Regions from separate parts of the Lysinibacillus sp. NPDC058147 genome, predicted to be linked through region 2. Evidence: a T-box and tRNA genes for the amino acid it is inferred to sense, from the RefSeq annotation. Region 2 holds a T-box; the other holds one or more tRNA genes.

Region 1 (4,170 bases), on a different contig from region 2:
GCTAGGCATTATACCCAGGAGGATTAGCTCAGCTGGGAGAGCACCTGCCTTACAAGCAGGGGGTCGGCGGTTCGAGCCCGTCATCCTCCACCATTATGGTCCCGTGGTGTAGCGGTTAACATGCCTGCCTGTCACGCAGGAGATCGCCGGTTCGATCCCGGTCGGGACCGCCATTTTTTTTTTGCCGGTGTAGCTCAGTTGGTAGAGCAACTGACTTGTAATCAGTAGGTCGTGGGTTCGACTCCTATCGCCGGCACCATCCCTTGGAGGGGTAGCGAAGAGGCTAAACGCGGCGGACTGTAAATCCGCTCCTTAGGGTTCGGCGGTTCGAATCCGTCCCCCTCCACCATTTTAGGGGCATAGTTCAACGGTAGAATAGAGGTCTCCAAAACCTTTGGTGTGGGTTCGATTCCTACTGCCCCTGCCAGGTTACGAGGTACTCGTTATCAAACAATACTATGATTACATATAGTGGCGATTGTGGCGAAGTGGTTAACGCACCGGATTGTGGTTCCGGCATTCGTGGGTTCGATTCCCATCAGTCGCCCCATTTAATAATTGGGGTATAGCCAAGCGGTAAGGCAACGGATTTTGATTCCGTCATGCCTAGGTTCGAATCCTAGTACCCCAGCCATTCATTTCTTAGTTTGAGCCATTAGCTCAGTTGGTAGAGCATCTGACTTTTAATCAGAGGGTCGAAGGTTCGAGTCCTTCATGGCTCATCAGTTTTTATAAATGCGCCCGTAGCTCAATTGGATAGAGCGTCTGACTACGGATCAGAAGGTTATGGGTTCGACTCCTGTCGGGCGCGCCAATAAAGCCTAATAATATCGGAATGTAGCTCAGCTTGGTAGAGCACTTGGTTTGGGACCAAGGGGTCGTAGGTTCGAATCCTGTCATTCCGACCATCTTTCCTGATTGTTGGGGCCTTAGCTCAGCTGGGAGAGCGCCTGCCTTGCACGCAGGAGGTCAGCGGTTCGATCCCGCTAGGCTCCACCATTTATATAATTTCCGGAGGTATACCCAAGTCTGGCTGAAGGGATCGGTCTTGAAAACCGACAGGCGGGTAACACCGCGCGGGGGTTCGAATCCCTCTACCTCCTCCATTTTTCCGGGTCAGTAGCTCAGTTGGTAGAGCATTAGATTGAAGCTCTAAGTGTCGGCGGTTCGATTCCGTCCTGACCCACCATTTGCGGGTGTAGTTTAATGGTAAAACCTCAGCCTTCCAAGCTGATGTCGTGAGTTCGATTCTCATCACCCGCTCCAAAAAATAATGGGCCTATAGCTCAGCTGGTTAGAGCGCACGCCTGATAAGCGTGAGGTCGATGGTTCGAGTCCATTTAGGCCCACCATTATTCCGAAGTAGCTCAGTTGGTAGTAGCACCTGACTGTTAATCAGGTTGTCGCAGGTTCGAGTCCTGCCTTCGGAGCCACGGCCCGTTGGTCAAGTGGTTAAGACACCGCCCTTTCACGGCGGTAACACGGGTTCGAATCCCGTACGGGTCATCAAGCATGTTGCACATTAGTGCGACATGCTTTTTTTATGCGTACTATACTGACAAACAAAGATCATCATGCGGTAAGGAAGTGCCACTTAATAACGTCTACTCCTAAATACTGCAAAGGAGAGTAAATGAGTCCTAATGATCTCGTGTATTACCTACTTAGGCGTAAAAAAACGGCAAATCTATATTCAATAGTTTTTTCTCTGTAATTTCCCCTGATTTTAATAATGTCTACTCAAAATGGAAACCCTAATCCATAAATAACTTTAGTTTTAGAAAAATAGAAGACATGATAAGAAATATTGAACAAAGTATTTCATATATAAAATATGTATGTTTTCTGGCTGATTTTTTCGTGGTGATTATAGTTTCATTCCTCTAATATGAGGGTAGATGGAGGAATTCGATATGAATTTACATGAAGTACAGCGCTTTTTAGAACTTTATCAAGTAGAGCAAAATGAGTCTGAAACATGGCTAGAAAATAAATTACAGCAAATTAAAATAGCAGGCGAATATATACCGACAACGGAAGAATTAATCTTTGGTGCACGAGTAGCATGGCGTAATAGTAATAAGTGTATTGGTCGATTGTTTTGGCAATCGCTGCATGTTGTTGATGCCCGAGATGTTTCAAAAGAAGAAGATATTTTCAACGCATTGCTTGAACATATTCAATATGCAACAAATGGTGGGAAAATTCGTCCAACAATAACGATCTTCGCACCAGGGCGAGTTCGTGTATGGAATCATCAGCTAATCCGTTATGCTGGCTATGAAACGGAATGGGGAATCGTTGGTGATCCACATTCTATTGAGTTTACAAAAGTATGTGAGTCACTTGGCTGGCAAGGTAAGAGAACCGCATTTGACGTGCTTCCGATCGTTGTACAGGTGGATAGAAGGAAACCACAAGTGTTTACTATTCCTGACGAATATGTACTAGAGGTACCGATTCGTCATCCGGAATCTGCTCAAGTAGAGAAGCTAGGATTAAAATGGTATGCAGTGCCGATAATTTCGAGTATGCGTTTCCAAATGGCAGGTATCGATTTTGAAGCAGCCCCATTTAATGGTTGGTATATGGGAACAGAAATTGGGGCACGTAATTTAGCAGATCATGAGCGTTATAATATGCTGCCTGCTATAGCGGAAATTTTCAACCTCGATACGACTAAACAGGCTTCTCTATGGCGTGATCGTGCATTAGTTGAGCTGAATATTGCCGTTCTACATTCCTTTAAAGAAGACGGTGTTAGCATTGTGGATCATCATACAGCTGCACAGCAATTTAAATTGTTTGAGGAAACAGAAGTAACAGCAAATCGTAAGGTTACAGGTAATTGGACGTGGTTGATTCCACCTCTTTCACCAGCTACAACTCACATTTACCATAAACCTTATGTTAATGTTTACAATACACCGAACTATTTTTATCAGAAACCACCTTATTAATAGGGAAAGGCAGCTCACTTTTAACTTATTTCCGTTGAAATAAGATTATGAGCTGCCTTTTTTAATTCACATATTCATTTTTAGAAGCCCTAAATGAACATAAGAAAAGTATCAATACAACGATAATAAATAACCATCCAGCGGTTTTCCAGTTACCGAATAAATCATGCAAATAACCAAATAAAATAGGACCGATTGCGGCTAATAAATATCCTAATGATTGTGCAAAACCTGATAAATCAGCCGCTTCAAAAGCTGTACGGGTACGTAGTGTAAAGAACATCATTGCTAATGCGAATGAAGACCCTCCTGCTAAGCCTAGTAGCACCATCCATAGAACAGCGAGACTTGTCCATTCCATCACTACCCCGATAAAGCCAACTAAGTAAAATACCGTAAACATTAATACGAGAGGTCGTTGAGATGTCATTTTACTTGCAATAATAGGTACAGCTAAAGCCATTGGAACTTGTGAAAATTGCATGATGGAAAACATCCAGCCTGCACGATCTGCTGCTAAGCCTTGTGCTATGTATATTTCAGGAATCCAAGCTGCGGTTGTATAGAATAATAATGATTGTAATCCCATAGCCCCCGTTACTGCCCAAGTAACAGGCGATTTCCATAATGGTGCACGCTCTTTCGTCGTTTTAATAGGAGGCTCAGGTTTATTAAATTTCAGCAGTGGAATCCAAATTAAAATGGTTAATACCACAAGAACAAGTGCAATTGATAGTGCACCTTGCCAACCAAGTGATGAATCAGCAATAGGATAACTAATACCAGCACCGAGTCCAGCTGTCAAATTCATCGACATTGTGAAAAATGCCATAAGTAAACCTACGTGATAGGGAAATTTCAATTTAAGTAACCCCGGAATTAGTACGTTACCGAATGAAATGGCTATACCAATTAGCATAGTACCAAATACGAGTAAACTAGTTGTACCAAGGGAGCGTAGGACAATTCCTACAGCTAAAAGAATAGTTGATAAAAATAATGTTAATTCTAATCCAAATTTACGTGCGACAATTGGTGCGAACGGAGAAATAATTGCAAATGCTAGCAATGGAATCGTTGTTAGAAAGCCCGCTAGTACATTGGATATGCCAAGGTCTTCACGGATAAAGGAAATAATAGGTCCAACAACTGTTAGCGGCATTCGTAATGTCGAGGCAATACAAATTACTCCGATAACTAGTAATAAGGT
Region 2 (27,632 bases):
GCCTACGATACCAAGACCTTTTGCAAGGCGAGTTGTATAATCCACTAGCGTATCTTTTTGCGCTTGTGTTAATTTTTGTGGCGGATATACAGAGATCGAGTCACCAGAGTGAACCCCTGCACGTTCGATATGCTCCATAATACCTGGAATTAAGACATTTTCACCATCACAAATGGCATCTACTTCAATTTCTTGACCAGTTAAGTAGCGGTCTACTAATACTGGGTGATCCGGAGAGGCTTCTACTGCGTTCTCCATATAGTGTTTTAATTCTTCTTGGTTGTAGACGATTTCCATCGCACGTCCACCTAGCACGTATGAAGGACGAACTAGTACAGGGAACCCTAGGCGTTCACTAATAGCAAGAGCTTCCTCCGTAGATACAGCTGTTTCACCTTGTGGCTGTGGAATGTCCAGGTCACGTAATGCTTGCTCAAATTTATCTCGGTTTTCAGCACGGTCGATATCTTCAAGCGATGTACCTAAAATTTTCACGCCATTGGCAGCTAATTTATCAGCTAGATTAATAGCTGTTTGACCACCGAATTGTACAACTACTCCAATTGGTTGCTCAAGGTCGATAATATGCATAACGTCTTCGATTGTTAATGGCTCGAAGTATAATTTATCTGAAATCGAGAAGTCAGTGGATACTGTCTCTGGATTCGAGTTAATAATAATCGCTTCGTAGCCCGCTTCTTGAATTGCCCATACTGAGTGTACTGTTGCGTAGTCGAATTCAACCCCTTGACCAATGCGGATTGGACCAGAACCAAGTACAACAACTGACGGCTTATCTGATTTAATCGATTCGTTTTCATCTTCATATGTGCCATAGAAGTATGGTGTTTCAGATTCAAACTCCGCTGCACATGTATCAACCATTTTATATACTGGGATAATGCCGTTTTCTTTACGATACGCATATACTTCTTCTGGAGTTGTTTCCCAAAGCTCGGCAATTTTCTTATCTGCAAAGCCTAGACGTTTTGCTGTACGTAACACATCTTTATCGTTTTTATGGTCAGTAAGTGTTTGTTCCATATCTACGATGTTTTTGAATTTATTTAAGAAGAATAAATCAATTGCAGACCATTCATGGATTTGCTCAATTGTTACACCGCGACGAAGTGCTTCACCGATGAAGAATAGACGCTCGTCACCTGCTTTGCGAATACGTTTTTCAATCCAAGAATCAGAGTTCGCTTCAGCATGTTTTAGCTCTAAGTGAACTTGACCTGTTTCAAGAGAGCGCACTGCTTTTAGCATAGCTTCCTCAAATGTACGACCAAGTGCCATTACTTCACCAGTCGCTTTCATTTGTGTACCAAGATTACGTTTTGCTGATTCGAATTTATCGAACGGCCAACGTGGAATTTTCGCCACGATGTAGTCTAATGCTGGCTCAAAGCAAGCATACGTAGAACCAGTTACAGGGTTTTTGATTTCATCTAATGTTAAACCAACTGCGATTTTTGCTGCTAGCTTTGCAATTGGATAACCTGTTGCTTTTGATGCTAACGCTGACGAACGTGATACACGAGGGTTTACTTCGATCACATAGTAATTAAAGCTGTATGGATCAAGGGCTAACTGTACGTTACAGCCACCTTCAATTTTTAGTGCTCGGATAATATCTAATGAAATATTACGCAGCATTTGGTTTTCTCGGTCTGAAAGTGTTTGAGTAGGTGCCACTACGATAGAGTCACCAGTATGAATACCAACTGGGTCAACGTTTTCCATGTTACATACAACGATAGCGTTGTCGGCAGCATCACGCATTACTTCATATTCGATTTCTTTATAACCAGCGATTGATTTTTCTAGTAAACATTGGGTTACTGGTGAATATTTTAGACCTGATGTAACGATCTCCTCTAGATCTTGATCGTTGTAGCAAATACCGCCGCCTGTACCACCAAGTGTGAAGGCAGGACGAACGATTACTGGGTAGCCAATTTTCGCTACAAAGTTTTTCGCCTCGTCTAAGTTATGAATAATATCTGATTCAGGTACTGGAGCACCTAGCTCATACATTAAATTACGGAATAAATCGCGGTCTTCTGCTTTATGGATTGCTTCTAATTTTGTTCCAAGAATTTCAATATCAAGCTCATCTAAAATTCCTGATTTATCTAATTCAATGGCCATGTTTAAGCCAGTTTGACCACCAAGTGTTGGTAGGATTGCATCTGGACGCTCTTTACGTAGAATTCGTGATACGAACTCAAGTGTAATTGGCTCAATATATACTTTGTCGGCAATTTCTGTATCTGTCATAATTGTTGCAGGGTTTGAGTTTATTAAGATAACGCGATAGCCTTCTTCTTTTAATGAAAGACAAGCTTGTGTTCCCGCATAGTCAAATTCTGCTGCTTGTCCGATAACGATTGGACCTGATCCGATTACTAAAATAGTTTCAATATCTGTACGTTTAGGCATGTTGTTTCCCCTTCCCTGCTTCTACTTCCATCATTTCGATAAATTCATCAAATAGGTGATTTGAATCCTCTGGACCCGGTGATGCTTCTGGGTGATATTGCACCGTGAAGATTGGATATTTCTTGTGACGTACACCCTCACAAGTACCATCATTTAATGCGATATGTGTTATTTCTAAATCTGTATCTTTTAACGAATCGATATCGATCGCATAACCATGGTTTTGAGATGTCAAGTCTGTGCGACCAGTGCGTAAATCTTTTACCGGATGGTTACCACCTCGGTGACCGAATGGTAATTTAAAGCTTTGTGCACCACATGCTAGCGAGAAGATTTGGTGACCTAAGCAAATACCGAACATTGGCACTTTTCCGATTAAATTACGTACAGTTTCAATGCCTTCAACTACGTCTTCAGGGTTACCTGGACCGTTTGACAGCATAATTCCATCTGGATGCCACGCTAGAATTTCTTCTGCCGGTGTATTGTAAGGGACAACAAGCACATCGCAATCACGTTTGTTTAACTCACGAAGAATACCGTGCTTCATACCGTAATCAATTAATACTACTCGTTTGCCACGACCTGGTGATGGGTAAGCTGCTTTCGGTGATACTTCACGAACATGATGTGTAATCGCTGGTGTTGCCTGTAATTTTGCTACAACCTCATCCACATTCACTTCTTCATCAGCCGCTGTTAAAATAGCTTTTACTGAACCTTTACTGCGAATAATGCGTGTTAATTTTCGTGTATCAATTCCTTCAATGCCCGGGATATCCTTTGAAGTTAAGTACTCATCTACTGTTAAATCACAACGGAAGTTTGAAGGTGTTTTTGCTAATTCACGAACTACAAATCCACGAATAGCAGGTGTGATCGATTCAAAATCATCACGGTTAATACCGTAATTACCGATTAAAGGGTAAGTTAACGTTACGATTTGTCCGTAGAAAGAAGGATCTGAAATTGTTTCCTGATAACCTGTCATCCCTGTCGTGAATACAACCTCACCTTGTGAAGCTCTCTCACTACCGAACGCTGTACCTGTAAATACTGTGCCATCTTCTAAAATAAGTAAACGTTTTTTCATTACTCTGCCTCCTGGTATACGATATTGCCTTCAAAAATTGTTAGCACTGGCCAACCTTTTGCAACCCAACCATTGAATGGTGTATTGCGTCCTTTTGATACAAAGCCTTCTGCATCAATTGTTTGCTCTTTATTTAAATCAATTAAAATCATATCTGCCGAAGCGCCAACTTCTAATGTTCCATATGGTAAATCAAAAATTTGTGCTGCCTTGACAGTCATCCAGTCAATCAACTGTTTTAATGTCCATTTGCCTGTTTCTACAAACTGTGTGTAAAGCAGTGGGAACGCTGTTTCGAAGCCTACAATGCCAAATGGAGCACCAACCATACCACAGCATTTTTCTTCTACTGTATGTGGAGCATGATCTGTAGCGATACAATCGATCGTGCCGTCTAGCATAGCTGCGTGAAGTGAGTCTTTATCATCTGCTCCACGTAGCGGGGGATTCATTTTCCAGTTTGCATCATCTGATGGAATATCCATTTCTTCAAGTAATAAATGGTGTGGACAAACTTCTGCAGTGACACGAATACCTGCTGCTTTCGCGTCACGTACTGCACGTACAGATTCCTTTGTTGATACGTGACATACGTGGTAGCGTGCTCCAGCTGCTTCTGCTAATAGAACATCGCGCGCAATTTGAACGGATTCACAAATCGATGGAATTCCTGGTAAACCAAGCTCTTGATTACGCTTCCCTTCATGCATCACACCGTCGTAGATTAACGAGTTATCTTCGCAGTGTGCAACAACTACCATATTGTGCTGTGCGGCAACCTTCATTTGCTCATACATTGTTGACGCAAGCTGGATACCAACACCATCGTCTGAAAATGCGACAGCCCCATGTGCTTTTAACTCTTCAATACTTGTACGAACCTCACCTGAGATATCTTTTGTTAATGAACCATATGGAAGTACTCGAATAACTGCACTTTCTTTAATAAGACCGTTAATCAACTGCATATTTTCTACTGAATCTGGCACTGGTTTTGTATTTGGCATCGCACAAATCGTTGTGAAGCCACCTTTTGCAGCTGATGCTGACCCTGTAGCGATTGTTTCTTTATGTTCAAAGCCCGGCTCACGTAAATGTGTATGTACATCGACAAAGCCTGGTGCAACAACTAACCCATTTCCTTCGATCATTTCTGCGTCTGCTACATTAACGTTTTGACCTATCGCAGTAATTTTGCCATCCGTCATAGCGATATTTACTGTTTGTAGCTCGCCTTGTTCATTTAGCATTTGTACATTTTGAAGAACCTTTGTCATGTTACTCTCTCCCCTTTAAAATTGTTTCAACAATAGCCATCCTTGTATAGACACCATTACGAACCTGCTCGAAAATTCTAGAACGCTCGCATTCTACTAACTCTGAAGCAATTTCTACATCACGATTGACCGGTGCTGGATGCATAATAATTGCCTTTTCCTTCATTTGTTTCTCACGTTCAATTGTTAAACCGTACTCTTGATGATAGCTCTCTTTTGAGAAGCTTTTATTTACCTTATGACGTTCATGCTGCACACGAAGTAACATAATCACATCGCTTATTTCGATTAGATCATCCCAAGAATGATGCGCTTCGTAACTGCCTGCCCACTCTTCTGGACAAAGGAAATGAACATTTGCCCCTAAGCGCCGTAACGCTAACGCATTCGATTTCGCTACACGGCTATGGCTTATATCTCCAGCGATTGTCACATTCAACCCTTCAAAAGAACCAAACTCTTTTCTGATTGTATAAAGATCTAATAATGATTGCGACGGATGCTGACCAGTACCGTCACCTCCATTAATAATGGATACATTGATGCCTTCAAGTAGTTCATTGTAATACGCATCTTCCTTTGCGCGAATGACTACTGCATCCATACCAATCATTTCTAACGTCTTTACCGTATCGTACAATGTCTCTCCTTTAGAGACGCTCGAAAAGCTACCGTCAAAAGGGATAACAATACAGCCTACTTTACGCTCAGCCATTTCAAAGCTTGTTTTCGTGCGCGTACTTGGTTCAAAAAATAAATTTGCTACGTTGTATGGGCGAGATAATGATGATGCTTCACCATTCTCAAAAGCTTGCGCACGATCTAGAATGTGGTTAATTTCTTCATTTGTTAAATGTTCCATCGATAATAAGTTCTTCATCATGTACCTCCACTGGGTTGTGTTTCATGAACGTTTATGTATAACGTTCGCAAAAATCAATTTCGCCTTGGCGTAATAGCGTCCGGATTTTGAATTGTGCGAGCACAATTCATTCCTTTCAAAATCCGTGACATCCGCCGGAGGCTTCATCTTCATTCATCTCACCTTCAAGAGTGGGATGAATGAAGATAATAAAAGCCCCGTTGATGTCATCAACGAGGCATAAGGAGGCGTGACAAACTACAGCAGGATATATTCCTACTACTCGCTTATCTACAACTTCCCTTTCTTTGCCTCTCTGGACAATTCATTAAAAGGTACTTCTATGAATCTTTATTTTGCTTGTACGGTACTGGTATTTCCGCTTCTTTTTTACCCGGTAGGATGGCATTTAAAAGAACACCGATAATCGCTGCTAATGCCATACCTTCGATACTTAGTGATTCTGAAATAACGAACTTCGCACCACCGATGCCAATGACTAAAATAACTGAGGCAATGACCAAGTTGCGACTATTCCCAAAGTCGATATGATTATCAACTAACATTCGTAATCCACTTGCTGCGATGATACCAAAGAGTAAGATGGAAACCCCACCAAGTACAGCTGTTGGAATCGTTGCAATAACTGCCATTGCTTTCCCGAAGAATGAAAGTAAAATTGCTACGACTGCTGCGCCTGCAATGACATACACACTGTAGACACGTGTGATAGCAAGGACACCAATATTTTCACCGTAAGTTGTTTTCGGTGGACCACCGATTAATGCACTAATAAATGTTCCAATTCCATCACCTAAAAGTGAACGGTGCAAGCCTGGCTCTTTAATATAATCTCGATTTACAACTTTACCTAATACTAACTGGTGACCGATATGCTCTGAAATAGTTACGATAACGATTGGCACCATTGTTAGGAGTAGTTTTGATGTGATTTCAAAGTTATAGTGAACACCTGGGATTAGAAACTCAGGCTTTGCAAAGAATTTTGCTTCGGCAATTGGTGAATAATCTACAATCCCGATCATCATTGAGTAAATATATCCTACGATTAAGCCAATTAAGATTGGCATTGTGCTTAAAATACCTCTAAAGAAAATCGTGAAAATAATCGCTGTAAATAATGTCACTAACGCTGCCGAGAAGTGTAAAAAGCTATATTTATCATCTACATTCATCGCCATATTTACCGCTGTCCCTGATAATCCAAGACCAATTACCATAATGACAGGTCCTACTACAATCGGCGGTAATATTTTCATAATCCATTTATAGCCGCTTTTCCAGATGATTAGGGATACGATACCATATGTAATCCCGACTGCCATAGCACCAATCATCGCATGACCTGGATTTACACTTGAACCATCTTTATTTAAACCACCTGCTGCCAGTAAAATCGGTGCAATAAAAGCAAAGGATGAACCTAAATATGCTGGTACCTGAAATTTCGTAATTAATAAGAAGAACAGTGTAGCAATTCCACTTGTTAAAAGGGCAATCGCTGGACTAAGACCTACCAACTGAGGAACTAAGATCGTGGACCCAAACATGGCAAACATGTGCTGGAAACTTAATGTCACTAGTTGGACTGGGGTCGGTTTATCCTTAATATCTAATACTGCATTTGACATAATGTTTCCTCACTTTATAGTTAGTCTTCTTTAAAAATGATGACGCAATCTTCTCCGTCTACCTCTTGTAAATTTACGATAATACGCTCTGTCCCAGATGTTGGTACATTTTTACCGACATAATCAGCTCTTATTGGTAGTTCTCTATGTCCTCTATCGATCAGGACTGCAAGTTGAATTTGTGCAGGTCGCCCTAAATCCATTACTGCATCAAGTGCTGCGCGTACTGTCCGCCCTGTGTAAAGTACATCATCGACTAAAATAATTTTTTGATTAACGACCACGTCATCAATATCTACTTGCTCAACGTGTGCCTGTTCATTATCATGCTTTGTCGTTAAATCATCTCGATAGAGGGTGATGTCTAGCTCCCCCGTACGGATTGGTTTACCTTCAATTTTTTCAATTCGTTCTGCTAGGCGTCTTGCAAGAAAGGCACCTCGTGTTTTAATACCAACTAAAATACATTCATCGATTCCTTTATTGCGTTCAATAATTTCGTGTGCAATGCGTGTTAACGCTCTTGCCATAGATGGGCCATCTAATAGCTCATTTTGTGCCATGTAAGTTTCCTCCTCTCTTTTACTTATTGTTGGTCATGTGTCCATAAAAAAACCTCTCAAGGCGAATGGCCTGAGAGGGTTATATACGTGTTTAAATAGTATGTTAAAAAAATTTGCAGCACAAATTTTCGCAACACATTCACATGTACCTTCTCAGCCTCTCTGGACTGTCATTAAAGGTGAATATTTAGTTAAGTTGTTCATTCACTTTCGTTAGTATAGACCTTCTTTTACTATACGTCAATGCCTATTTCTTAAATCATTTAATAATTGTTCATAATCAGCAGGAATTGGTGCTTCGAACTGCAAATATTCACCTAAAGTAGGATGATCGAAGCCTAATACACCTGCGTGTAATACTTGTCCACCAAAGTCTATAGTCTTTTTTGGTCCATATTTTGGATCACCAACAAGTGGGAACCCAATATAATTCATATGCACACGAATTTGATGAGTTCGTCCTGTTTCTAAGCGACATTCTACAAGAGTGTATTCGCCAAAGCGTTCGATAACTTGGAAGTGAGTTACTGCATGCTTCCCTTTATCGACAACCGCTTGTTTTTGACGATCTTTTTGATCGCGTCCAATCGGTGCATCAATTGTTCCTTTATCATGTGCAATATGCCCGTGAACTAGCGCAGTATATTTACGTGTGACTGTTTTATTGACTAGCTGATTCACTAACGATTCATGAGCTGCATCATTTTTAGCAACCATTAATAATCCTGATGTATCTTTATCGATACGGTGAACAATTCCTGGTCGCATAACGCCATTAATACCTGATAGATCCTGACAATGATACATTAAGCCGTTTACAAGCGTACCTGTCATATGTCCAGGTGCTGGATGGACAACCATGCCCTTTGGTTTATTCACAACAAGGACATCTGCATCTTCATAAACAATATCAAGATCTAAATTTTCAGCAATGACATCTAATGGCTCTGCTTCGGGTACGTCAATTTCTACAACATCCCCTACTTTCACCTTATACTTCGCCTTTACAGTCTCTCCATTTACTTTGACAATACCCTCGGTAATCCAATTACCAATTTGTGTTCGCGACCACTCTGATTGCACACTTGAAAGCGCCTTATCAATACGCTCCCCCTGTTGTTGTTCTTCCATTGTATATGATACTTGCGTCATTATTTCACCTGTTTCTTTCCTTTTTTATCTTCAACGATTAAGCCAATCATTAATATTACTACCGCACACGTTAAAGCCGCATCCGCAATATTGAAGATTGGGAAATCATAATTAATTACTGGAATTAAGACATTTACAAAATCGACCACTTCACCTCTAAAGATACGGTCAATAAAATTACCTACTGCTCCACCTAATAAAAACATTAAGCCAACTTGAAAAATAGGTTTACCCTTAGCCTCTTTATGATAAAAGTAAAGGATGGCACAAATAACGCCTATCGTGACAATGCTAAATAACCACATTTGTCCTTCTAACATTCCCCATGCTGCTCCTCTATTTCGATGAGACAATATCCCAAACCACGGATCCCATACTGAAATTCTTTCACCAAACTCCATATTTTTCACAATTAGCCATTTTGTCCATTGATCTAAAATAATCACGAATGCGGCCAATCCATAATATTTATACACAGACACTCCTCCGTTCGCTCAACATCTAACCTATTCTACCATAACAGCCCATCTCAGAATAACTAATATAGCATGAAAATATAGATCAACACTTTATGTAGGGTAGATTTCTGCTCCGATTTGACGCTTTCTTGAGGGCGTTCACTGAGTCTTCCGTCGGTCAGGACCTCCTATCCGTCATTTTGGCCTTTCTTTCCATCGTTTTGTCGGTTCTATCCACGACTTTGACGATTCTATCCGCTTCGGCTCTTCTTTCCGTCGTTCTGACCTTTCTATCCGTCACTTCGGCTCTTCTTTCCGTCGCTTTGACCTTACTATCCGTCGTTTTGACTCTTCTTTCCGTCGCTTTGTCGGTTCTATCCACGCCTTTGACTGCTCTATCCACGACTTTGGCTACTCTATCCACGACTTTGACGATTCTATCCGCTTCGACTCTACTATCCGTCACTCTGACTCTTCTTCCCGTCGCTCTGATTTTCATCCGTCGCTTTGGCTCTTCTATCAGTCGCTCTAACCTTACTATCCGTCGCTTTGATTCTTCTTTCCGCCGCTTTCGTTCCTCAAAAAAAGCTATTGCCATCACATCATAAGTAATGGCAATAGCTTTTCAATTTTTATTCAATGTTATACAGATGCAGAAATTTAGGCTGTTTCAGACTCTTTTGAATGCACACGCTTCATGAAATCATTAACATCTGCGGGTACTTTTCGATCTAATAATGACACAATAACAACGGATAAGAAGCCTACTGGTACTGTCACTATGCCTGGGATTTTAAATTGTAAGAAGCTTGGTAATGTTCCTGGTAGAAAAATCATCCACATAGATACGCCCAGACCAATGAGTAAACCTGCAATTGCTCCTTTTTCTGTCATGCCTCTCCACCAAATACCTAAAATAAATATTGGTGTAAAGGTACTCGCCGCAACAGTAAAGGCTAGCGCCACTAAATGTCCTATGGATGCATCCTTAACTAGTAAGCCCAATGCTCCATATAAAATACCTAATAAAACAATTGCTACTTTCCCTGCAATTACTCGTTGTTTTTCTGTAATATCCTTTTTCATTATGCTTGCATATAAATCATGGGCTAATGCACCTGAGCTTGTGATAAATAACCCTGATAAATTCGAGAATATGGCCGCAAATGCACCTGCTATGACTAGTCCAAGAAGCCATTTACCTCCTAGTGCCAGTGCTGTTGTAGGAATAACCATATTGTTTCCGCCAAGCACCAGATCACGCATTACTTCATCACTTGCTGTACCTGAAATAAAAATAGAACGACCTACAACACCTAAAAATACAGCTAATAAGAAAAATGTACTGGCAATCCCAATCGCCATCAATGCTGATTTACGAGCCGCCTTAGCACTTGGATTCGTATAAAATCTTAATAATATATGTGGGAGACCTATTGTACCTAATGCTAAACCTATTGTCATACTAATGGTTTGCCAAAATGTCGGGAAGTAAAAGCCTGTTCCTGTCCATGCCGCACCATCAAAATTAACATCATTTCCATCTAGTGCATATGGTGAGGTTCCTGTAATCGGACCGTTGAATGAATTAATAGCCGCTAAAATTTTATCGTAATGCAAACCACTATACATCGCTGCAATCAACATAACAACAAACGCACCTAGGCGAATCCAAAGCTCTAAAGCTTGGTTGATTGTTGTTCCTTTCATACCGCCTATCCCTACATAGAAAACCATTACAATACAAGTAAAGATGATGCCGAATTCATATGAAGTCCCAAAAAACATACTTAAAATTTGGGCAGCCCCTAATAATTGTGGCGCTGCATAAAAACCAGAAATCGCTAAAACCACAGCTACTGCTACTAGCCGAGCTCGTCTACTATGAAAACGATAGGCTAAAAAATCTGCAACGGTAAATGCTCCAAAACGTCTTAACGGACCCGCCACAAAAATAGCTAACAACGTTAATCCAATGGAAAAGCAAAATGCATAATAAGCGCCGTCATACCCTAATTGAAAAGTTAAACCAGCTATCCCAAGAAATGTAGCAGCGCTTAAATAGTCCCCTCCAATTGCAGAACCATTTGTAAACCATCCAAAACTTCGTCCCCCAACAAAAAAATCGGATGCCGTTGCATTTCTTTTCGTTAAATACGTAATGTATACAATTGTTCCCATTAATGCAATTGTCATTAACATCTTCGGTTCTAATAGAGCTTTCATCATTCTACATACCCCCTTAGCTAAAACTACTTATTTAGTACTTCGTATTTCTTTAGGCGTTTTTCGTACAATGCTGTATGCACATACGCAATAATAAAGGCCATTAACATCATAACGACGGTTGTCACAAACCATGTAACTGTCATACCACCCCAAATTTTCTTGAAAGCAAGCTCCGGAGCGAACCAGTTCATAACTGGAATACTAAAAATTAAAATGAAATAAAATACCGTTAAGCTAAAACCTGTAGTAAACTCATCTTTCATAATTTTGTTAGTAGTTGCATCTAGCGGTGGAAGATCCTTCACATCTACAGTTCCAGCTTCCACGTATTCATAATCATGACTCCCTACTTCCGCCATATTTCAGCTCCCCTTTCTATATCAGTGAACAATTGTCTGAAATTTCAAATTATTATTCACTACAATTATTCTATTCTATTTAATCTTTAAAATAGTTACAAAATATTGCTGTATTAGTACAAAAAAATGCTATTTTAAGTTAAAATATTTTTATCATTTTCCATTTTCAATAGAAAGGAGATGTTAGCATATTAAATATTGTTTGGTACATTAAAAATTCAAATGAAAAACAACAAATGGACTACTGGTTAGAGGAATTTTTACCTAATACCTTTATTAACTGTGAAGAACCCAAAACAGAGACTTCTGCCATCATTGTCTATGAAATCAACCATTTATTTGACTGGGTAAAGATAAATCGTCTAAAAAGAAATTATCCTAATAGTATAATTATCCCTATTGTTGCAGAACACCTTACCTACTCAACTGGTATCGCAATTGAACTAAATTTGCCCGCACTTCTTATAAAGCCATTACAGAAAGCAAAATTTCTAAGAATTGTTAAAAAGCTATATACATCCTACAAAGAAAAACAGGCAAGTACTCTTACAATGCTTGAGTTATCGCAGCAAATTACGGAAGACCATACTTCACCTTTCCGAGAAGCTTTTTTAAAACGGCTTATACGAGGAGAGGTTGAAAGCGAGCAGGAAATAATCCAGTCATCATCTTTCTTATCGAGGCATTGCATCCCAAATATCGTCTTTTTAATCCAGGGCTATATAGATGTAAATGAAGATGGACCTATCACCCATAATGCAAGCAGTGTTATAACAAATGTATTTCACCAAAATTTTGCTAATAAAGCACCTCTATCCTTCTTACATTTTGAACGTTATTTGCTGTTGCTTATACGCATTCCTAATGAATACACGTCATTTAAGCATTGGTCTGAGGGGGAAGCTTGTTTACTTGAGGTCATTGAAGTGTTAAAAAAAGATTATTGTATCCACCTTTTTATGGGGATTGGTGGAGTTTTTCAGGACGCCATGCAAGTCAAGGAATCCTATAGCCAAGCTCGAAAGGCACGGAGGAAACCGCCAGTTCATAGTATTCATATACGATTTTATGAAGATTTAACAAAGCAAGAACAGCTCCAAAAGGCTATCCAATATATCGAGGAGCATTATGATGAACAACTGACGATCAGTGATGTTGCAAAATATATCAACTTTAGTGCTACTCATTTTAGCAGATTGTTTAAAAAAGAGACTGGTCGCAATTTCGTGGATTATGTAGCCTTTACACGTATCATCAAGTCACTACCGTATTTGCGAAAATACGATTACACCATCGAAAAAATCTCCTTCATCTGTGGCTTTAACACACCTAATTATTTCAGCCTTACCTTTAAGAAATATGTCGGCATATCGCCAACAGACTACCGCAATACGCAAGAAATATTTTTTAAGTAGTTCAGAACACACGTAAATGAAGCATTCAAGTCACTCCATTACAAAAAAGAATCTGCTAGACCTCAATGACAAAGTAAAAAAAGCAAGCCCCCCATACTAAGGAGACTTGCGTTATTAATTATATAGAATGCAGATTCTTATATACTATTTGTTTTTAAACGTAATACTTTTCTACAACTTCTGCACAACGCGCACACACTGTTGGATGTGCTTCATTTGAGCCGACTGTTTCAGAAATAGACCAGCAACGCTCACATTTTTCACCTGTTGCTTTTTCTACAACAATCGATGCATGTTCTAGAGCTAAAGCATCGGCAGGTGCAGCTTCAATTGATGCTACTTCAAAAGCAGATACGATTGAAAGCTGTGCAAAATTAATGCTTGCATCATTTAATAATGCCGCCACATCTTCTTTCGCATAAACAGTCACTTTCGCTTCAAGTGATTTACCGATTGTTTTTGCATTACGAGCTTCCTCTAATGCTTTTAAAATATCGTCACGAACATCAATAATTTTCACCCATTTTGTACGTAGACTTTCGAAGTTTTCATGTTCATCTACCTCTGGGAAGTCTGCTAATTGTACAGATACCTCTTCTACAACACCTTGAGCATGTAAGTAAGACCACATCTCATCACTTGTATGAGGGATAATAGGTGACATTACTTTTACTAATGTCATTAATGTGTCATAAATAACTGTTTGCATCGCACGGCGATCTTTGTTGTCGTGGCCTTCAATGTACACAACATCTTTTGCAATATCTAGATAGAATGAAGATAATTCTACTGCAACAAAGTTATTCACTGCATGATAAACAGCTGCGAAATCATAGCGATCATATGCAGCACTTACTGTTTTTAAAACATCTTGTAGGCGCATATAAACGTACTGATCCATTTCACGAAGGTCCTCATATGCTACTCGATCTTTCGTTGCATCGAAATCAGCTACATTTCCGTGTAAGAAACGGAATGTGTTACGGATTTTTCGATAAACTTCAGATACTTGCTTCAACATATCCATTGAGATACGAACGTCAGCTGTATAATCTACAGAAGCAACCCATAAACGAAGAATATCTGCCCCGTATTGATCCATAACCTTTTTCGGGATAATTACATTCCCTAAAGATTTACTCATCTTACGACCTTCACCATCTAGTACGAAACCATGTGTTAATAGTCCCTTATATGGTGCATAGCCATTAATAGCTACAGAAGTAATTAATGATGAGTTGAACCATCCACGATGTTGGTCAGAGCCCTCTAAATATAAATCAGCTGGATATTTCATACCACGTTCTACTAACACACCTTGGTGAGAAGAACCTGAGTCAAACCAAACGTCCATAATATCGTTTTCTTTTGTAAATTCACCGTTCGGGCTACCTACATGTGTGAAGCCTTCAGGTAATAATTCTTTTGCTGTTTTTTGGAACCAAATATTTGACCCATGTTCACGGAATAATGCAGAGATATGAGCGATTGTTTCTGGTGTAATAATTGGCTCACCATTTTCAGCATAGAAAATTGGAATTGGCACACCCCATGCGCGTTGACGTGAAATTACCCAGTCTCCACGGTCACGAATCATATTATAAAGACGAGTTTCACCCCAAGCAGGTGTAAATGTCGTTGATTTTACTGCGTCTAGTAACTCATCACGGAATGCATCGATTGACGCAAACCATTGTGGTGTTGCACGATAAATAACTGGTTTTTTCGTACGCCAGTCATGTGGATAAGAGTGTGTAAAGAAGTTAAGCTTTTCTAATGCGCCTACTTCTTTTAACTTTTCTGTGATTAATTTGTTTGCATCATTGTAGAATACACCTTCAAAACCAGGTGCTTCATCTGTATAGCAACCGCTATTATCGACAGGGCTAAGAATTGGTAGACCATATTGCTTACTAATATGATAGTCATCTTCCCCGTGTCCTGGAGCTGTATGAACACAACCAGTACCCGCTTCAGCAGTTACGTGCTCTCCAACCATCACAAGAGATTCACGGTCATAGAATGGATGCTGTGCAACAATTCGATCTAATGCTTCACCTTTAACTTCTTGAACAACTTCATACGATTCCCATTCAAGTTCGTTAGCAACTGTTTCTAATAATTCTTTGGCAACGATGAATTTTTTATCGGCAACTGCAACAACCACATAGATAAACTCTGGGTTTACAGAAATACCTAAGTTCGCTGGAATTGTCCAAGGTGTTGTTGTCCAAATGATAATTTTAGCATCTGCTGGGACAACATCTTTAGCATCTTTAATCGCAAAGCTTACATAAATAGAAGGCGATTTAATATCTTTATATTCGATCTCTGCTTCTGCAAGTGCAGATTCAGATGATGGAGACCAATAAACTGGTTTTAAACCTTTATAAATATAGCCTTTTTCAGCCATCTTTCCGAAAACTTCAATTTGACGAGCTTCAAATTCAGGCTTTAAAGTAATATATGGATTTTCCCAATCACCACGAACACCTAAACGGCGGAATTGTGTACGTTGGTTGTCGATTTGCTCGTAAGCATACTCTTCACATAATTTACGGAATTCAGCAACAGACATTTCTTTGCGCTTTACACCTTTATTCGTCAGTGCTTGCTCAATTGGTAAACCATGTGTATCCCAACCTGGGATATAGTTTACATGGTAGCCAGTCATAGAGCGATGACGTGTAATCATATCTTTCAGTACTTTATTTAAAGCATGCCCGATATGGATATCACCATTTGCATATGGAGGGCCATCGTGTAACACATACTCTGGGCGTCCTTCTGTACGCTCCATCTGTAATTTATTAATGTCCATTTCATTCCATTTTTCTTGCATCTTCGGTTCATTTGCCGGTAAGTTTCCACGCATTGGGAAATCTGTTTTTGGCATTAATAAAGTATCTTTGTACTCAACCATTTTTAATTCCTCCTTTATGTTTACAAACAAAAAACATATGCACTTAGGCGCTCATTCACATACGACAGTTATTAGACTCATCACCTTAACGTAGGGCGTTACGACTGGATGCTTTCTTGGGAGTATTATTCACGGCATACGTTTTGAGAAATGCCATCCCTAAGTTCTAGTTATTGGCAAAATCAATACATTTCAACAACGAAAGTATAAGCAACACAAATAAAAATGGAAGCCTTCCTCCTTTTGAACATAAAAAAAGCCTCTCAATCCCTCAAAGGGACGAGAAGCTTATACTCGCGGTACCACCCTAATTGTAGTACAAAATTGTACTACCACTTAAAGCACGTTAACGTTGTGCGTCACGAAATAACTTACTTCATTCAGTTATTTAGCTCCGAAGTGATGTTCATTGTTATTTGCTTGTTTGGGCTCACACTATCCCCAAATCGCTTAACTACGCCTAACAAATACTGTCTTCGTCTCTGCCTATTTGCATATGTGTTCAAAATAATTACTATTAACATAGTATATGAAAATCAAACAATCACGTCAAGCTTCACTTATTGTGTTGAAATGCCTAATAACAGCGATTAAACTTGATCGGCTTCCTGTGCTTCTTCAACGGATGTTTGAATTTCAGTAAGGTCAATATCATATTGTAACAAATGGTCCCAATCGTCTGCATTTAGTAAATCCAGCTGTGCCTCTACAAGCATTTTAAAGCGATTACGGAATACCTTTGATTGCTTTTTCAACTCATCAATTTCAATTGTCACTTTTCGAGCCTTTGTTAAAGCCTCATTGATAATACGATCAGCATTTTTTTCTGCTTCCTTTACAATGAGTTTAGCCTCTTTTTGAGAATTTCTTCGCACTTCGTCAGCTGCCTCTTGTGCAACAACAATTGATTTTTGTAACGTTTCTTCTAATGAGTTAAAATGTCTCGCTTGTTCTAAGGAAATTTCTAGTTGTCTGTCTACTTCCTTTTTTTCACGTAACAAAATTTCATAGTCTTTAATAATTTGATCTAAAAATTCATTTACTTCATCTTCAGCATAACCTCTGAAAGATTTAGTAAACTCCTTATTATGTATATCAATAGGTGATAATGGCATACGATCCTTCTCTCCTTTACATGTACATTCGTACTTTCTATTATACAATTGTTCCAACAACTTAGCAGTAAAAATTAATGAAATTTACTTGATTTTCAGCTTTTTTGGGTCAATCGACCGATTTGCAAACGAATTTTATCTTTTTTTGTACGGCCTTCAGTCATTATAATTTTAATTCGACCGCTTCCGCGTACAGATAGAATATCTCCTTCTTGTAATTCAAAAGCAACTGTATCCCGTTCAGTCCAATTAACACGTACCTTTTTACCTGTAATTAATGCTTGAGCCTTCTGACGAGAAATGTGTAAAACAGTGGAGATAATAACATCTAAACGCATAGAAGAAACAGTGTGAGATTCTTCTAGCCACTCTTCCTCATTTTGAAGCAATGGCTCCGTCTCTTTAATCGATTCTACATGTACCTTTACTTTGCCGATACCTGTTAAATGTAAGCGTACATATTCCGCTACCTCATTCGCTACTACAAACTGTACTAGATGGTCGCTTACACGAATATCACCGAATTTGCCACGATCCAATCCTAAAGACAATAAAGCTCCAAGAACATCTGGATGTCGTAGTTGGACAAATTTTACAGGATATTGAATTGTAAATACTGTAAGCTGAAAATCTTCCTCCATAGGCTCATAATAAGTAGGGTAAATAAGCATGCGTTGTCTTTCTGCACCCTCAAAGAGCCCAGCACTAGCTATTTTTAAAGTGTCATACTGTCCAATTATCGACGCAACAATAAAGCGCTGTCTAGGATCTAGGAAATCAGTAAGCTTTGGAGCATATCGATCCTCTACCTCATGCTGCCAGCCCACAACCTGTTCAATAAATGGCTGTTCATCTTTCCTAAAATGCTGTATTAAATGCTCCATATAACTCACCTCTATTATCTCTCTTTTACTAGTTCAATTTCATTGGTATTTTAAGGGTTTATAAAAATAGGCTTTTAACCATAACGTGGTGTTGATTTCCGTTTTAAATTTAGTTTTCCCAATAAATAAAAAATCCTCACCGTTCGTGAGGATTTCTTTTATAGCATCATATCGTATATTTTTAAAATTACAATAAATAGACCTTTTTGAATATAATTAAGGAGAAATATTGCTACGATAGGTGAAATATCAATCATGCCAATTGGCGGAATGAATTTTCTAAAGATGGCAAGATAAGGTTCGCATACTTTTGCTAATAAGCGTCCAACTGATGAGTTTTGGACAGCTGGCACCCAAGACATTAAAACATATGCGACTAACATTAATGAATAGACATAAAATGCTATTGACACATACTTCAAAATTAAATAAAAAGTCATATAAACTACAATCCTCGCTATTAATTATCGTCTAAAATAAAATTCGAAATTTCGCCAGACACTTCTACATTCTCAGGTGTGCATAGGAAAATATCTTTACCGATTCTTTGAATATCACCGGCAAGTGCATAAACTGTGCCACTTAAAAAATCAATTATCCGTACACCTTGCTCTCGCTCAATACGTTGTAAATTGACGATCGTTGCACGCTTATTTTTTAAGTGTTCAGCAATGTCCTGAGCTTCGGCATAAACTCTTGGTTCAACTAATACAACTTTTGCACCTTTTGAATTCATCGCTGCTTGCAAACTTACAATGTTGTTTGTAGGTGTTGTACTCTGCGGAAAAATTTCCTGAACCGGTGCCTTTCGCTCCTTCATAACTTTTTTAGGCTTCACAGATTGAATCTGTTGCTGTTGTTGTACGGGTTGTTGCTGTTGAATAGGAGCTTGCGTGATTTCTTCTTCTAGTTCTTCCTCTAGATAAAAGAAATTTTTAATTTTATTTTTCATGCTCATCCTGTTCCCCTCTTTCATTTCCAACAAGAGCCGTTCCAACTCGAACAAATGTAGCCCCTTCTTCTACCGCAATTTCAAAGTCATTAGACATGCCCATTGATAACTCGGTACAAGGTGCGTGTGCGAATCCTTGCTCGGCTATTTGCTGTTGACATTGTTTTAATTGCTTAAAAACAGAGCGAATAATTGTATCCTCATCTGTATTTGGTGCCATTGTCATTAAACCAACAACTTGAATTTTTGTAAAACTCTTTAATGATTCAATAAAAGGCAGGACTTCTTCAATCGATAAACCATGTTTTGATTCTTCGCCTGATACATTAACTTGTACAAAACATTTGACAGGTTTGTCTGCTCGTTTTTCAATTTCTTGTGCTAAACTCAAACGATCTAATGCATGTAAATAATCAATACTGTTAATAACTTGTTTGACCTTACGTGTTTGTAAAGACCCGATATAATGCCAATGTACATCAGCTTTAATCGCCTCGATTTTACGATTTAAGCCTTCAGGACGGTTCTCTCCTAAATGAATAAGCCCCGCATCAATTGCTTCTTGTGTTCTTTCTACAGAAACTTCTTTTGTCACTGCAATAATTTGGACTTTCTCTACTTCACGATTTGCACGTTTTTTTGCTGTTTGTATAAGTTCATTAATTTTCTTCAAATTCGCTATGATTTTTGTCACTGTTTTTCCCAACTTTACAACAATAGTTTCTTTTATTGTAACAAGCAATGCTTGAATTATCAATGAATAGCCTGACCTATGTGAAAGTACAATTTACCTTACCAACGCATTAAAATCTCCTTATATTTCCAATATGCATTGAAATTTTGCTCTTTAGGATAAAGCTTTTACTAAAATGACATCCTTTCCAACTACAAGTACATCTTTCATATACACTTTCCTAACAGATTCTTCCCCGCGAAAAAGGCCAAGATATTTACGGGGCTCTGCAATCATAAAGGCCGTTACATAGCCTGTTTCTTTGGATACCTCTGCATCTACCACAAATCCTAAAAAGCGTCCATTGCCTGCTTCAATAACTTCTTTTTGCTGTAACATTGAGAAACGCATTTTATCCCTCCTAAATCAATTACTTTCAACATCGTTTTATCTCAACAAACTATGTTTTCTCTTTATATTTATGTGTTTATTGTTGGTTAAATGAAAATGAAATGATTAAGTGTAAAACTGTCATAGTTAAATTTAATTTGGCTCTTTGGCAAAACGTGTGGTTGATTTCCGTTCCGACTGATCGCTTTGCTTTCGCTACAGAAAACATTTGTTGCTTACGCTACGCTTTCGCTCAGAGCAGAGCTTCCTGGGGGCGTCCGATGAGCCGCTTCGCTGCGCTGCAGGGTCTCGGGCCAACAGATGTTTTTTGAGCGAAAGCGTAGTGTTAATGCAGCGTCAGCAAAGTGTTTTTGTCTGTGCGAAAGCGTAGTGCAACGTAGCGACAGCAACAGCACCGATGTTGGTCACGAAGGCGTTATCACAGGACGTGATGTTTTTAGCCTTCGTTCTTCTATCGCTAATCCCCAAGGAGTCGCTCAGTCTCCACTACAATCAACTAATTCATTTAGTATGTATCTTCTAGCTCGTCACTCTCTAATTTATAGTGATAATATGCGAAAGCATAACATCACTATAAATATTTAAATGCGTAATCAAAGCCACAGCAGATATCAATAACACATTCTCTATTCTGTAGGAAGCGGCTCGACGCTCGCCCACAGGAAACAGGTAGGCTGGAACGCATTTTTTTATAAATAAAATGCGCACCGAGATTCGGGTGCGCATTGTGTTTTTACTTATAATCTTTCTGCATTGTTTCAATTGCATTTTTTTCTAGACGAGAAATTTGCGCTTGAGAAATCCCCAATTCTTTTGCAATTTCTGTTTGTGTCTCACCGTAATAAAAACGCTTTGCAACAATCATTTGTTGACGATCATCTAACTTTTGTAAACTTTCCTTTACTGACACGTAGGCAACCCATTGATCTTCCGATACATCATCATCACGTAATTGGTCCATCATATAAACAGCGTCTCCACCGTCTGAATAAATGGGTTCTTGTAAGGACACTGGATCTTGAATGGCATCTAAAGCAAATAAAACATCTTCCTTTTTCATGTCAATCATTTCAGCGATTTCTTCAATCGTTGGTTCTCGTAAATTATCGGTTATCCATTGCTCTTTTGCCTGCATCGCCTTATACGCAATATCTCTTAGAGAACGAGAAACACGTAATGCATGATGATCACGCAGATGGCGACGAATTTCACCAATGATCATCGGTACAGCGTATGTTGAAAATCGTACATTATGCTTCAAATCAAAATGATCAATGGCTTTCATGAGGCCAATACAGCCTACCTGAAATAAATCATCTGCCTGCTCACCCCTGTAGGCAAATCTACCGACAATACTAAGCACTAACCTTAAATTGCACATTACAAGCTCTTCCCTAATCTCAGTTTCTCCAGCTTGTAAACGAATGAAGAGTTCCTTCATTTCCTCGTGCTTTAAAATTGGCAAAGTCGATGTATCTAAGCCGCAAAGATCTACTTTAGTTCGCATATTCGATTCCTCCGGATGTTATTCTCTGACTAAACCGTTACATCAGTTTGTCCGAGAGAAACGAGAATATGCACAAAAGCTGCAACCAATTTTAGGTAGGGCAAATTTCCCTCTCTAAGATATTGGCTGATTCAGATTTTCACGTAAATCTTGAATAATTTTCTTTTCTAATCGGGAAATATATGATTGCGAAATACCTAAATGATCAGCAACCTCTTTTTGAGTCATTTCAATTTTTCCATTGAGACCAAAACGACATTCCATAATATATCGTTCACGCGCACCTAGTAAATTAATGGCATGGAACATATGTTGACGCTCAATTTTCTTCTCTACATTGTCTAAAATAATATGCTCTTCAGTTCCTAAAATATCAGACAATAACAACTCGTTTCCATCAGCATCGGAGTTTAATGGTTCATCTAATGAAACTTCACCCTTCATGCGACTTGTTTTACGTAAGTGCATCAAAATCTCATTTTCAATACAACGTGATGCGTATGTGGCAAGTTTAATATTTTTATCAGTATTGAACGTTTCAATCGCCTTAATTAAACCGATAGAGCCAATACTTATTAAATCCTCAATCGGCGTTCCCGTATTATCAAAACGTCTAGCAATATAAACAACAAGACGTAAATTACGTTCAATTAGTGTATCTCTAGCTCGTAAATCACCATTCATAAAGGATGCAATGACTGTAACTTCTTCTTCTCGACTTAATGGCACTGGCAATGAATCATTTCCCCCTATATAGTACGTTTCACGACTCCGAAACTTACTCCAAAATTTTTTCAAGCTAGCAAGTAGCCTAAGAAGCAATAGTTCTCCCCCTCTATGAGTTATTTGAAAGCGCTGAAAAATGTAAAATTGCTGCTGTGCTGTGTGGAAAATTTTTAGCTTTTTTTGTTAAAACGATATATTCATTCGTTTTCACTTGTGAGTGCTCCCCCTTTATATGCCACTCTTCAAAGCGGAAACCTAGTACAACCGATTGCTGTTGCACTGTATTGACATGAATAAATCGAATATAACGCTGATAATCTTCTGAAAACATGGATACATTATACGGATCAGTTTCTTGCCATTCTAACAATGATTTGCAAAATGCTGCAGGTAAATGCGGCCGTAATGCTGCATAAGAGACAAAGTGAACAGGTTTTCCTGAAAGTGGCTCAATCGCTTGATTCCCCGTATCTACGAATGCAGAGAGTGGTATTTTTACATCAAAGATTTTTAACGTAGTAGCAAACACAAACTGACCACTTAACCGCTCAAGCTTTACAAACCCCCATTGCTTATAAAAAGCAACTAGATTACCAACAGCTAATAGTAGGCAAATGATTATAAAATGGACAACAGAAAGATTCTTTAAATACGGTTGTAATGCTGTTAATAATCCACCAATAATGATTGTTGCTGTTAAAACAATCGGTCCTTGTTTTTGAAAACTTCGAATCTTGAAGCGAAAAGCTATCCCGATTAATAAGATAAAGCTCAGTACCGTCGTCAACAGCATTTGACCACCTATTACAGCTACAAAACTACTACAAATAGAACTCATTAATAATCTTGTGTTCTTTACAAAAACCCCTGTTACTTTTGCCGTAAACTTGAGTATCGCTAGATTAAAAAGTGTATTAATGAGCACCAGCCATTCTCCATACATAACAGCCGCCTCCTATATACAAAGTTAGCATGTTACTCCCACAAATATTGTCAAACAATCGCATCAATTCATTAAAATGTTTTGACAAAATACATCTTTTCCTTACACATTTGAACATAATAAATTTTTTGACTCTGAAAATTATTAAGGGAATTTTTTTGATTGTTGTAGTGTTTTAAATGTGGATGGGATGTGAATCCTTTTTTTCTTTTGAAGGTGGATGTCGATAAAAATTAAAAGTTGGGTGATAAAACGTGATAGTTTATCGATAAATTTAAAAAGTTTGGTGATAATTCCTAAAAGTGTTTCAATAAAACTAAAAAGTTGGATGTCATTTTGTTAAAAGGGATGTCATGTGAATTAGTTGATTGGAGTAGAGACTGAGCGACTCCTTTGGGATCAGCGATAGAGGAACGGAAATCACCCCCTCGTTTTGCAAAAAAGCCTACTCTATTTAATAGGACAGTCTGACATATTAACAACATAAAAAGCTCGTATTTCACATAATGTAAAATACGAGCTTTTTAGAAGTTCGGATGCTGATTTATCCGCGATTTTTACGGTTACGTAAAAATGCTGGTACCTCAAGCATGTCATCCTGCGCATAATTTTGTTGATTTTGACGTGGTTGCTCTTGCTGTACGTGCACATCTTGACGTTGCTCACGAATTGGAGCCTGCTGTTGCGGTGCAGCATTTCTATTTGCATTTAACGTCGGTCTTGTAACATTACGCTGTTGCTGTAGAGCTTCCTCTGAGAAACCAGTCGCAATTACTGTCACAATAATTTCATCCTTTAGATTCTCGTTAATAACAGAACCGAAAATCATATTTACTTCTTCATCTGATGCCGATGCTACAATATCTGCAGCCTCTTGTACTTCAAATAAGCTAAGATTTGAGCCACCAGTAATATTCATAAGAACACCTTTAGCGCCATCAATTGATGATTCAAGTAAAGGACTTGAAATAGCTTTCTTAGCTGCTTCAGCAGCACGGTTTTCACCTGTAGCAATACCAATACCCATTAACGCTGAACCTTTGTTAGACATAATTGTTTTTACGTCTGCAAAGTCTAAGTTAATAAGACCTGGCGTTGCAATTAAATCTGAGATACCTTGTACACCTTGTCGTAAAACATTATCTGCTTCACGGAATGCCTCTAGCATTGGCGTAGATTTATCGACAATTTGTAATAGCTTGTCGTTTGGAATGACGATTAGAGTATCAACAGACTCCTTCATGCCACCAATACCACCGATAGCTTGTGTTTGTCGTTTGCGACCCTCAAACGTAAATGGACGCGTTACAACACCGACTGTAAGAGCTCCTAAATCGCGAGCAATTTGCGCGATAACTGGTGCGGCACCAGTACCAGTTCCTCCACCCATTCCAGCTGTAACGAATACCATATCTGCACCACGTAGAACTTCTTCTAATTGTTCGCGGCTCTCTTCTGCAGCTTTTTTCCCTACTTCAGGATTAGCACCTGCACCTAACCCACGTGTAAGTTTTGTACCAATTTGTAGCTTTATTTCTGCTTTTGATAAATTTAGCGCCTGTGCATCTGTGTTTACTGCGATAAAGTCAACACCTTGTACACCATGTTCTATCATTCGATTGACAGCGTTGTTACCGCCGCCACCAACACCAATGACTTTTATTACTGCAAGTTGATCAACACTTGTATCAAATTCTAACATTTCTTTTTCCTCCCACGGTAACTCGACTCTGTATCATTCATTACGCATTCAAGATCAATTATGCCTCGGTATAATTGCGTCCGGAATCGGCTTTGTGCTGGCACAAAGAACTCCTTTCCGATTCCGTGACATCCGCCGGAGGCATTAACTTCTTTCAGCAGGTGTTTGGACATCTGCTGAAAAGTAGCTTAAATCCGCATTCATCTCTTACCACCTATAGAGGTGGGAGACTTCTGTACCTGTCGCTACGCTTTCGGTACAAAGGACTTCTGCTGAAAGAAGTTAATCAAAAAACTTATCAAATAATTTTTTTGCTCTTCCGATTACGCTTCCTTTTGATTCTGAAGGTGCAGCATATTCTTGCTTTTTAGGTGTGGCTGCAGGAGATCCTACAACTGCATATTCAATAGGCTGCGTATTAATACTTTTTCCATAAAAATCATCTTCTAAATAGGCGTAACGAATAAGTCCAACTGCCGTCGTAAATGAAGGCTCTCTAACGCCAATATAGTCAGGTGTATATATTCTAACACGCGTTTGCAGAATCTGACGTGCCAGTTGAGCAATACCATCAAGCTTTGCAACGCCACCTGTCAAAACAACACCGCCTGGTAAATCCCTAACACCTAGACGGGCTAACTCGTCGATAACTAACTCAAATAATTCTTCCAAACGAGCGCCAATAATTTCTGAAATAAAGCGTTGGCTGTACTGATCTGTTGAATCTGTCCCTACAATCGGTACTTCGAAGAGTTCATCATCTGATGCATCATCATAATAGGCATGTCCAAATTGATGTTTAATTTGTTCTGCCTGTTCTGTTGGTGTTTTTAAGACGATTGAAATATCTTTTGTGATATGATCGCCACCAACAGGAATGACACCCGTATGCGTTAACAGTCCCTCTTCAAATACTGTGATAGTAGTTGAGCCGCCTCCTAAATCAACGAAAGCGGTACCTTGGTTTTTTTCATCCTCCGTTAATGCAAAAAAACCTGCTGCTAATGGTTGTAAGTATATTTCTCGAATACTTAGACCTGCACGTTCTACACAGCGTAGAACATTGTGTAAAAGTGTTTTAGAAGTTGTGATCATTGTGGCATCCATTTCTAAACGAATACCAATCATACCTCGTGGATCTTTAATCTCATCTAAATTATCCACAATAAATTGTCTAGGAATAATATTTACTAATTCACGTTCAGGAGGTATTGACATGACTTGTGCAGATTCTACCACTCTATCTAAATCATCATCTGTAATTTCTCTATTTTCACTATTTACAGCGACAACACCTTTAACTAGCTGTAACATCGTCTGGTTAGCCGGAACCCCTAAAACGACTTCATTTATTTGATATCCTGTCATTCGTTCAGCTTGATCTATTGCTTTTCGAATCGATTGAACTGTTGCATCAATATCAACAATTGCACCTTTTCGAACTCCATTAGATTTTACATTTCCGACTCCAATTACATGTAATTGACCGTCGCTCATTTCACCTATTAATACCTTGATAGAGGATGATCCTATATCAAGAGAAATATATAAATCTTGCTGATTCAATTCACTGCACCTCCTTGAAAAAATGCTCTTATTCTCATTCTATTGTAAATTCGGCTTAATGTCTAAGCAAATCGAGCATTTTGCTCAATTTTTCTCTCATTCTATGGAATTTTTGTTCCTTTTGTGACGTTTCTCATCTAACCTAGTTAGTAAAATACGCCTAATTATTGCTATATTCTGGAATAAACGTACTCCAAAAGCAAAAATTGCCGCTAAATACAAATCTATCCCTAAATACACACCTAAAAAGGCTAATCCCGCTGCCAAAATTATATTAAAAAAGAATCCTGATACAAATACTTTATCGTCATATACTTGCTGTAATTGAGCACGAATACCACCAAATAATGTATCTAAGGCTGCCAAAACAGCTATTGACAGATAATTTTCATATATAGAGGGTATTTGGATATTTGTTAACAAGCCAAGGGCAAGTCCAAATATCAAACCTAAAAATGGTAGCCACATATATTATTCTCCTTTTTCCACCTCTGTTAAATAATCATTTGTCAATGGCTGATCAAATGCTGGGATTGTTAAATGCTCAGTTGGTTCCTCAATTATTAAATTAAAGTTATCCAAATAAAAGGAATCGATAAATGTTGAGGCTTGTAACGAATTGTACATTTTTTGAGCTTCCTTAAAAGAGCTTGTCCCAACGTAAATTTCAAAGGGTGGTGAAGACAGTGGTACACTGTTCACTGTAGTCTTTCCATTTATGTCTC

Evidence for each region. A T-box is a leader RNA that pairs with one kind of tRNA and senses whether it is charged. The one in region 2 lies ahead of ileS (isoleucine--tRNA ligase), so its partner is inferred to be a tRNA-Ile.
Region 1: it has a tRNA-Ile gene. The T-box ahead of ileS (isoleucine--tRNA ligase) is inferred to sense a tRNA for this amino acid. The anticodon was not compared.

What each region holds. Positions count from the first base shown of each region.
Region 1 is NZ_JBHVUJ010000012.1:84,670-88,839, reverse strand. Features, by position in the region: tRNA gene ACFVT8_RS22700 (tRNA-Val) at 18-93, shown strand; tRNA gene ACFVT8_RS22695 (tRNA-Asp) at 98-173, shown strand; tRNA gene ACFVT8_RS22690 (tRNA-Thr) at 184-259, shown strand; tRNA gene ACFVT8_RS22685 (tRNA-Tyr) at 266-349, shown strand; tRNA gene ACFVT8_RS22680 (tRNA-Trp) at 354-427, shown strand; tRNA gene ACFVT8_RS22675 (tRNA-His) at 475-550, shown strand; tRNA gene ACFVT8_RS22670 (tRNA-Gln) at 560-634, shown strand; tRNA gene ACFVT8_RS22665 (tRNA-Lys) at 650-722, shown strand; tRNA gene ACFVT8_RS22660 (tRNA-Arg) at 738-814, shown strand; tRNA gene ACFVT8_RS22655 (tRNA-Pro) at 832-908, shown strand; tRNA gene ACFVT8_RS22650 (tRNA-Ala) at 924-999, shown strand; tRNA gene ACFVT8_RS22645 (tRNA-Ser) at 1,014-1,106, shown strand; tRNA gene ACFVT8_RS22640 (tRNA-Phe) at 1,114-1,189, shown strand; tRNA gene ACFVT8_RS22635 (tRNA-Gly) at 1,193-1,266, shown strand; tRNA gene ACFVT8_RS22630 (tRNA-Ile) at 1,276-1,352, shown strand; tRNA gene ACFVT8_RS22625 (tRNA-Asn) at 1,357-1,433, shown strand; tRNA gene ACFVT8_RS22620 (tRNA-Glu) at 1,435-1,506, shown strand; gene ACFVT8_RS22615 (nitric oxide synthase oxygenase) at 1,914-2,960, shown strand; gene ACFVT8_RS22610 (CynX/NimT family MFS transporter) at 3,022-4,170, opposite strand, start outside.
Region 2 is NZ_JBHVUJ010000003.1:375,170-402,801, forward strand. Features, by position in the region: gene carB (carbamoyl-phosphate synthase large subunit) at 1-2,445, opposite strand, end outside; gene ACFVT8_RS11325 (carbamoyl phosphate synthase small subunit) at 2,438-3,538, opposite strand; gene ACFVT8_RS11330 (dihydroorotase) at 3,538-4,815, opposite strand; gene ACFVT8_RS11335 (aspartate carbamoyltransferase catalytic subunit) at 4,817-5,695, opposite strand; gene ACFVT8_RS11340 (solute carrier family 23 protein) at 6,019-7,329, opposite strand; gene pyrR (bifunctional pyr operon transcriptional regulator/uracil phosphoribosyltransferase PyrR) at 7,350-7,892, opposite strand; gene ACFVT8_RS11350 (RluA family pseudouridine synthase) at 8,133-9,044, opposite strand; gene lspA (signal peptidase II) at 9,044-9,520, opposite strand; gene ACFVT8_RS11360 (sodium/solute symporter) at 10,163-11,731, opposite strand; gene ACFVT8_RS11365 (hypothetical protein) at 11,755-12,090, opposite strand; gene ACFVT8_RS11370 (AraC family transcriptional regulator) at 12,327-13,505, shown strand; gene ileS (isoleucine--tRNA ligase) at 13,660-16,428, opposite strand; T-box leader at 16,701-16,920, opposite strand; gene ACFVT8_RS11380 (DivIVA domain-containing protein) at 17,019-17,543, opposite strand; gene ACFVT8_RS11385 (YlmH family RNA-binding protein) at 17,639-18,427, opposite strand; gene ACFVT8_RS11390 (YggT family protein) at 18,586-18,867, opposite strand; gene ACFVT8_RS11395 (cell division protein SepF) at 18,888-19,385, opposite strand; gene ACFVT8_RS11400 (YggS family pyridoxal phosphate-dependent enzyme) at 19,369-20,073, opposite strand; gene ACFVT8_RS11405 (PRC-barrel domain-containing protein) at 20,227-20,463, opposite strand; gene sigG (RNA polymerase sporulation sigma factor SigG) at 21,197-21,970, opposite strand; gene sigE (RNA polymerase sporulation sigma factor SigE) at 22,085-22,792, opposite strand; gene ACFVT8_RS11420 (sigma-E processing peptidase SpoIIGA) at 22,806-23,639, opposite strand; gene ftsZ (cell division protein FtsZ) at 24,184-25,341, opposite strand; gene ftsA (cell division protein FtsA) at 25,624-26,907, opposite strand; gene ACFVT8_RS11435 (small basic family protein) at 27,004-27,375, opposite strand; gene ACFVT8_RS11440 (DUF881 domain-containing protein) at 27,379-27,632, opposite strand, start outside.